Massilia sp. METH4: one gene and its partner. The protein of the gene in region 2 interacts with the protein of the main gene of each other region in a pairwise test. Links are inferred from orthologs where the notes say so. Each region holds a gene or a part of one and is shown on either strand. Other genes may lie near its edges.

Region 1 (3,538 bases), 200 kb from region 2 along the record:
CGAAGACGATCCACAGGATTGTGCGTTTATTGAGATCCATTGGGTCAAGTCAGGAGTGGTTGCAACCGCAAGCGGTCGATGAGGAATGCTTCGGCGGTACGGGATCGAACCCGCCCGCGTTCCACGGGTGGCAGCGGCAGACGCGGCACACGGCCAGCCAGCTGCCTTTCGCCGTGCCGTGCTCGCGCAGCGCGTCGATCGCGTAAGTCGAGCAGCTCGGGTAGAAACGGCAGCTGGGCGGCAGCAGCGGACTGATGGCGACCTTGTAGGCCCGCAGTAGAAGGATCAGCAGCTTCATTGCCGCGCCTTCGACTGCGCCGCGAACAGGCGCGCCAGTTCGACGCGCAAGGCGGCCTTCAGTTTTGCGCTGGTGGCCGGATCGGCCTTGGTGTTGACCGGCTTGGCCAGGCGCACGACACAGTCGATGGCAGGCAAGCCCGTGGTACGGAACAGTTCGCGCGTCAGGCGCTTGATGGTATTGCGCGTGACCGCGCGAGGTGCGAGGCGTTTGGCAACGACAACGCCCAGCCGCGCATGAGGCAGCTGATTCTGGCGGGTATAGAGCACGAAGTGCGCGCTTTTCTGGGCCGGGCGCAAACGAAAAACGGATGAAAATTCATCCGTTTTAACGATGCGCCGAGCGCGCGCGAAGTCGTGGGAACCAGCGCCTGAAGAGCCGTTGGAACAGCTATCCACTCAGCAGCCGAGCGATGGCTTATACAGCCAGGCGCTTGCGGCCCTTGGCACGGCGTGCGTTCAGAACCTGGCGGCCACCACGGGTAGCCATACGTGCACGGAAACCGTGGGTACGCTTGCGGCGCACGACGGAAGGTTGGTAAGTACGTTTCATGTTGGTCTCGCTAAAGAAGCAAAAAAATGCAAAATCGGGCTGCCGCACCGCTGAACAGGTCAGACCGGACGCCAGTTTGTCCCTTCAGGTATTGGTGCCAATGACATTTCGCGCACTTATGCCAACACGTCCGGCACAAGCTGGCCAATCTCATCGCCCGCATGGATCCGCGCTGATCGTAAACTGAAAAAACACGGAGTACGGGCGGGGAACCCTGAATTATCAGCATTCAGGCATGCCTTGTCAACAGCGGAACCTGGCCGATACAGGGCTTTGCGGCCGAATTTTCAGTAAATTCCGGCACAACCCTGTGGATAACTTGTGGGGTTCGGAGTTAGAATAGCGTGTTACGTGTGGCGCATATGGACCTTGCCGCTGTTGCTTGCAGCGGACACGAACTTCGTGATTCCTGCCGGCGGCTTGCCGCGCCGGCATCGGGTCCATGCTGCCCTCCCACAGCTTTTGCAGATAGACGATTCATGGAAAATTTCTGGCAGACCTGTTCCGCCCAACTGGAACTGGAGCTGACGCCGCAACAATTCAGCGCGTGGATCAAACCACTGGTGCCGCTCGATTACGAGAACGGCAAGCTGCGCATCGCGGCGCCCAACCGCTTCAAGCTCGACTGGGTGAAGACCCAGTTCGCCAGCCGCATCACCGCCCTTGCGTCGCAATACTGGGAGGCGCCCATCGAGGTGCAGTTCGTGCTCGACCCGCGCCTGAACCCGCCTCGCGCAAAACCGGCCGAGAGTGCCAGCAGCGCGGCGGGGGCACCGAACGGCTCCAGCGTGCCGCCCGTGCATCCGGCGGACGTGCGCACCGGCGATCCGGTTACGCCGCCGGCCGGCAACGAATACGCGAACCAGCGCGGCCGCGAGCAAAGCCGTATCAATACCGACCTCACGTTCGAAAGCTTCGTGACCGGTAAGGCGAACCAGCTGGCGCGGGCCGCGGCGATCCAGGTCGCCAACAACCCCGGCGTGTCGTACAACCCGCTGTTCTTCTACGGCGGCGTGGGCCTGGGTAAAACCCACCTGATCCATGCAATCGGCAACCAGGTGATGGCCGACCAGCCCGGCGCCCGCATCCGCTACATCCACGCCGAACAGTACGTGCGCGACGTGGTGACGGCTTACCAGCGCAAGGGCTTCGACGACTTCAAGCATTACTACCACTCGCTGGACATGCTGCTGATCGACGATATCCAGTTCTTCGGCGGCAAAAGCCGCACGCAGGAAGAATTCTTCTACGCGTTCGAGGCGCTGATCGCGGCGAAGAAGCAGATCATCATCACTTCGGACACGTATCCGAAGGAGATCACGGGCATGGACGACCGCCTGATCTCCCGCTTCGACTCCGGCCTGACGGTGGCGATCGAGCCGCCCGAGCTGGAAATGCGCGTGGCGATCCTGCTGAAGAAGGCGAAGTCGGAAGGCGTGACGCTGTCGGACGACGTGGCCTTCTTCGTGGCCAAGCACCTGCGCTCGAACGTGCGCGAACTGGAAGGCGCGCTGCGCAAGATCCTGGCCTACTCGCGCTTCCACGGCAAAGACATCTCGATCGACATCGTGAAGGAAGCGCTGAAGGACCTGCTCTCCGTGCAGAACCGCCAGATCAGCGTGGAGAACATCCAGAAGACGGTGGCCGACTTCTTCAACATCAAGGTCGCGGACATGTACTCGAAGCGCCGCCCCGCCAACATCGCGCGGCCGCGCCAGATCGCGATGTACCTGGCGAAGGAGCTCACGCAGAAGAGCTTGCCCGAGATCGGCGAGCTGTTCGGCGGACGCGACCACACCACGGTGCTGCACGCCGTGCGCAAGATCGCGCAGGACCGTACCAAGAATCCGGAGTGCAACCATGAGTTGCACGTGCTGGAGCAAACTCTTAAGGGCTGAGCGGCGAATTCGTGGAGCACTGCTCCACGGCCGCTCAGCGGGCGGGGCTTGCAAGCCCCGCCCTGGTGAGGACGGCTGCTCCGCCAGGACGCTCTCGGTCTGCTTTGCCTTATCATCTAGAACTCAGCAATAACCTGAACATTTAATCTTTTATCGAGGATATCCATGCAACTGGTCAAAACCACCCGAGATACGCTACTCCGGCCACTGCAGATCGTGAGCGGTATTGTCGAGCGTCGGCATACGATGCCGATTCTGGCCAATATCCTCATCCGCAAGGAAGGCGAAGCGGTCTCGTTCCTGTCCACCGACACGGAAGTGCAGATCACCACCAACGCCAACATCGGCTCCGGCGACGAAGTCACCGGCACCACGGTCGCGGCCCGCAAGCTGCTGGACATCCTGCGCGCGTTGCCGGAATCGGGCGACGTGTCGCTGACGCTGGTGAACAAGCGCCTGACCGTGCAGAGCGGTAAATCGCGCTTCGCCCTGCAAACGCTGGCCGCCGAGGAATTCCCGACCGTGCAGCAAGCGGAAACGTTCAACGCCTCGTTCACCCTGCCGCAAAAGACGCTGAAGCACCTGTTCAACATGGTGCACTTCGCGATGGCCCAGCAGGACATCCGCTACTACCTGAACGGCCTGCTGCTGGTGCTCGATGGCGAGAACGTCATTGCGGTTGCCACCGACGGCCACCGCCTCGCCTTCTGCCAGGTGAAGACGGAGCAGGCGTTCGAGCGCCAGGAAGTGATCATCCCGCGCAAGACCATCATCGAACTGCAGCGCCTGC
Region 2 (4,222 bases):
AGCCGGCGCATGGGTTTATAGGTGAGTCCTGTTCATCTGACGCCTGACGATTTCGAGTTTGTCACGGCTGCCCGGCGCTCGTATCTTCTCCGTGCCGGCACCCACCAATATCGAGAGGACTTTATCATGCTAGAACGCGTCATTACCCAGCCCGACAACTACGAACCTTATCTGCTGTCGCAGGCGATCCGATTCGGCAACCTGCTGTTCGTATCCGGCCAGGCCGGTGCCGGCGACGATGGAAAGATCGTGGCAGGCGGCTTCCGCGCGCAAGGCGAGCAGGCGTTCGCGAACCTGCGCCGGGTCCTGGAGGCGGGCGGCTCCAGCCTGAAGGACGTCATCAAGGTCACGATCTTCGTGACCGACATGGGGCACTTCCAGGACGTGGTCGAACTGCGGCGGGAGTTCTTCAGCGCGCCCTACCCGGCCGATACGATCGCCGAAGTCAGGGCGCTGTACGACCCGGCGGCGATGATCGAGATCGAGGCGATCGCCGCGGTGCGGACGAAGAGTTGACGGCCTGAAAAACAAAAAAGACGCCGCAGCGTCTTTTTCGTCACCCCTTCAGCGCCTTCGCCAGCAGCTCGTGCAGCGCCGCGAATTCCGGCTTGCCTACATAGCGCTTGATGATCTTGCCATCCTTGTCGATCACGAAGGTGGTGGGCGTGAGCGACACGTCGCCGTAGGCCTTGGCGGCTTCGCCGGTGATGTCGAGCGCCACCTTGAACGGCAGGCGCCGCGTTTCGGTGAAATTGACCACGTAGTTGGGCGGGTCGTATTTCATCGCCACGGCGATGAATTCCAGGCCCTGGCCCTTGAACTTGTTGTACGTGTCGACCATTTCCGGCATCTCGGCCACGCAGGTGGCGCACGAGGTGGCCCAGAAATTGACCATCACCACCTTGCCGCGCAGGTCGGCCGGCGTGATGCGCTCGCCCTTGATGCCGGTGAACGTGACCTGCGGCGCGGCGGGCGCGCTGTTCAGCGAAGAGTAGGCGGCAAAGCCCAGGCCGGCGATCACGGCGGCCGCGATCGCCGGCTTGATCCAGGCTTTGGAAGAGGTAGTCATGATGCCGCCGGACGGTCAGTTCGACGCCTGCGCCGGAGCCGGCGTGTTCTGGAACTGCTTGTACTCCTCTTCCGAGATGTACTCGAACACGCGCACCACCTTCGTCACGCCGCTCACGCCGCGCGCGATCTCGGTCGCGCGGTTGGCTTCGAACTGCGTTACGCGGCCCATCAGGTAGACTTCGCCGCGCTCGGTCACGACCTTGAAGGAGTTGGCCGAAATATCCTTTGCATCCACCAGGCTGGCCTTCACTTTCGTGGTGATCAGCGTGTCGTTGGAGCGGGAGGTGTAGCTGGTCGGGCCGGAGATGGCCAGCTCGTTGACGACCGACTGCACGCCCTCGATCGCCTTCACTTCGCGCTCGACGGCTTCCTTCTTCGCCTGGTTGGGCACCTCGCCGGTGATCAGCACCTTGCGGTTGAACGCATTCACGTTCACATGGCCGGTATCGTCAAGGATGTTGCGCAGCCGCACGTCGGCCTTGACGGCGATCGCCTTGTCTTCCGTCTGCGCGCCGAAGGTGCGCCGGTCGGACGCGGCCATCGTGCCGGCGACGGCACCGCCGACCACCAGGCCGACGCAGCCCGACAGGCTGCTCATCAACGCGCCGCCCAGCAGGGCGATCGCGACGGGACGCTGCAGACGGCTCAGCAAGGCCGGGTAACGACTACTCATGCACATCTCCTCCGAACAGGGCGACGTCGATGCCGTCGCAGATGCAATGGATGCAAGTGAGGTGGACTTCCTGGATGCGGGCCGTGCGCTCGGCCGGCACGCAGATATGGACATCGGCATCGGTCAGCATCTTGCCGATCGCGCCGCCGCCCTTGCCGGTCAGCGCCACCACGCGCATCTCGCGCTCCAGTGCCGCCTCGATCGCCGCCATCACGTTGGCCGAGTTGCCGGACGTGGAAATCGCCAGCAGGATATCGCCGGCCTGGCCGAACGCCTGTACCTGCTTGCTGAAGATTTCACGGTAGCTGTAGTCGTTGGCCACCGCCGTGAGCAGCGACGTATCGGTGGTCAGTGCCAGCGCGGCCAGCGGCACGCGCTCGCGCTCGAAACGGCCGACCAGTTCCGCAGCAAAATGCTGGGAGTCGGCTGCCGAGCCGCCGTTGCCGCAGGCGAGAATCTTGTTGCCGTTGGAAAGGGCTGAGAACATCAGGTCGATCGCCTGCGCCAGCGGTTGGGCGAGCACGGTGGCGGACTGGATCTTGGTTTCTGCACTTTCGTGGAAGTGCGAAAGGATGCGTTGATTGGTCATAGTCTTCAAATTATATAGTGCTGTGGACCGCCACGACCGGCAACACCTGTTAATAATGCTTACAAAAGCGGCTTAACAAAAGGACATCTGTCGATGTCCCTACCTGGCTCAGTAGGCCTTTTTGGCGGGAACGGTGACCGTGATCCGCGCACCGGCGCCCGGCTTGCTGTCGATTTCGAGCGTGCCGCCGATGCAATTGGCGCGCTCGCGCATCCCCACCAGCCCATAGTGGCCGGGGCGGTGGCCGGCCGTCGCCACGGCCTCGTCCAGGCCACGGCCATCGTCGCGGATCCGGGCAACGAATGCGCCGGCGCCGTATTCCAGTTCCAGGGCGATGCGCGTCGCTTCCGCGTAATGCGAGGCGTTGAACAGCGCCTCGCGGGCGATGGCATAGATTTCCTCGTGCACGTCGGGGCGCAGCGGCCGCGGCTTGCCGAGCACCTGCATGTCGAACGCGTGCGGCCGGTGCGCCGCCAGCCCCTTGCCGAACTGGCCGAGGGTCAATTCCAGCACCTCGGGCGCGGAGGAGGCACGCAGCGCCATGATCTGGTCGCGGCCTTCCACCAGCAGCTGCTCGGCCAGGTCGAGCGTATGGTCCAGGCGCGCACGCTCCGGTGTACCTTCCTTCAGGTGCAAGCTCTGGGCGTGGAACGACAGCAGCAGCGACTGGATGCTTTGCAGTAGCGTGTCGTGCAGGGCGCGGGCGATGCGGGTCCGTTCCGTCAGGCGCGCATCCCAGCGCTCGCGCATGCGGCGCGTTACGTATCGCAGGCGCAAGGCATAGGCGGCGTACAGCAGCAGGGCGCCGCTGGCCACCAGCAGGAGCTTGAACCACATGCTTTGCAGGAAAGTCGGGGGAATGTCGATGTCGAGCACCGCGCTATTCGTGTTCCACAGACCGTCCTCGTTCGAGGCGATCACCTCGAAGCGGTATCTGCCCGGCGCCAGGTTCGTGTAATGCGCCTGGCGGCGCCCGGCCCCCTCCTGCCACGCGGGATCGAGGCCCACGAGCCGGTAGCGCAGGCGCACCCGCTCGGGAATCGACAGCGAGAGCGCGGTGAAGTCGAGCTGCAGGTTGCGCGTTCCCTGCGGCAGGTTCAGGACTCCGTCGCGGATGGCGTAACGCACGCCCTCGGAGACTGCGTCCACGATTTCGACCGGCGGTGGCAGCGGGTTGCGCAGGATATTGGCCGGGTCGATGGTGCCCACCGATCCCGCGGTCGCGTACCACAACAGGCCGTCGCTCGACCGGCGCAGCGACGGTACCGGGCGCAATTGCGGCGCATGGCCCTGCATGCCATCCTGCGCATCGAAACGCTCGAATGGCACGGCCGTGGATGGGGCCTTCAGCCAACGGTCCATCGCGGGCGCGGCAATGCGGTACAGGCCGTCGGCGCCGTGGAGCCACAGCTCGCCGCCGGGCAGGCGGACGATGCCGGATATACCGCGGAAGCGTTCGTCGCGCGCGCCGTGCAGGGCGGTGATACGGCCATTCCGGTACAGCGCCACGCCCTCTTCTCCACCCAGCCACATCGACTTGCCATCGGCATGAAGCGCAAGGATGGTGCCCAGCCGCAGGCCCTGGTCCGGTCCGATCCCGCGCACGTTCGCCGCGCCGACGATCGTGACGAGACTGCGCAGATGCCCCATCCAGAGGTTTCCTTCGGCATCGCGTGCCATGGTCGTGGTCAACAGGTCTGGAATGCCTTGCCGCCCGCCCGATTTGCTCCAGGCGCCGTCGACTAACCTGTAGACGCCTTTGCCCGCCGAAAACGATGCCCACAGCGCGCCATCGCCGTCCTGCTGGAGGGCGTGCACGCGCAGCCCCTTCACTTCGTCCGGAAAGCCGATCGTGGTCACCGTGCCGTCCCGATCGCGCCGCACCACGC

Evidence for each region.
Region 1: the proteins of V6Z91_RS07335 (region 2) and dnaA interact in binary tests that used the Escherichia coli proteins (3 or more experiments, as listed by UniProt). The link is inferred for Massilia sp. METH4 from one-to-one orthologs.

The regions. Positions count from the first base shown.
Region 1 is NZ_CP146614.1:1,458,302-1,461,839, forward strand. The notes cover bases 713-3,538. They hold dnaA (chromosomal replication initiator protein DnaA), read left to right. Parts: upstream 713-1,329; coding sequence 1,330-2,748; downstream 2,749-3,538. Other genes in these bases: rpmH (50S ribosomal protein L34), read right to left, coding at 716-850; dnaN (DNA polymerase III subunit beta), read left to right, coding at 2,914-3,538. Outside these bases: membrane protein insertase YidC, read right to left, coding at 1-40; membrane protein insertion efficiency factor YidD, read right to left, coding at 50-298; rnpA (ribonuclease P protein component), read right to left, coding at 295-696. UniProt on the Escherichia coli protein: Plays an essential in the initiation and regulation of chromosomal replication. Binds in an ATP-dependent fashion to the origin of replication (oriC) to initiate formation of the DNA replication initiation complex once per cell cycle.
Region 2 is NZ_CP146614.1:1,654,306-1,658,527, reverse strand. What follows is about bases 536-3,333. They hold V6Z91_RS07335 (phosphoheptose isomerase), read right to left. Parts: upstream 2,334-3,333; coding sequence 1,737-2,333; downstream 536-1,736. Other genes in these bases: V6Z91_RS07330 (triple tyrosine motif-containing protein), read right to left, coding at 2,442-3,333; V6Z91_RS07340 (BON domain-containing protein), read right to left, coding at 1,085-1,744; V6Z91_RS07345 (TlpA disulfide reductase family protein), read right to left, coding at 557-1,069. Outside these bases: V6Z91_RS07355 (LysR substrate-binding domain-containing protein), read right to left, coding at 1-11; V6Z91_RS07350 (RidA family protein), read left to right, coding at 127-516; more of V6Z91_RS07330, read right to left, coding at 3,334-4,222. UniProt on the Escherichia coli protein: Required for the timely initiation of chromosomal replication via direct interactions with the DnaA initiator protein.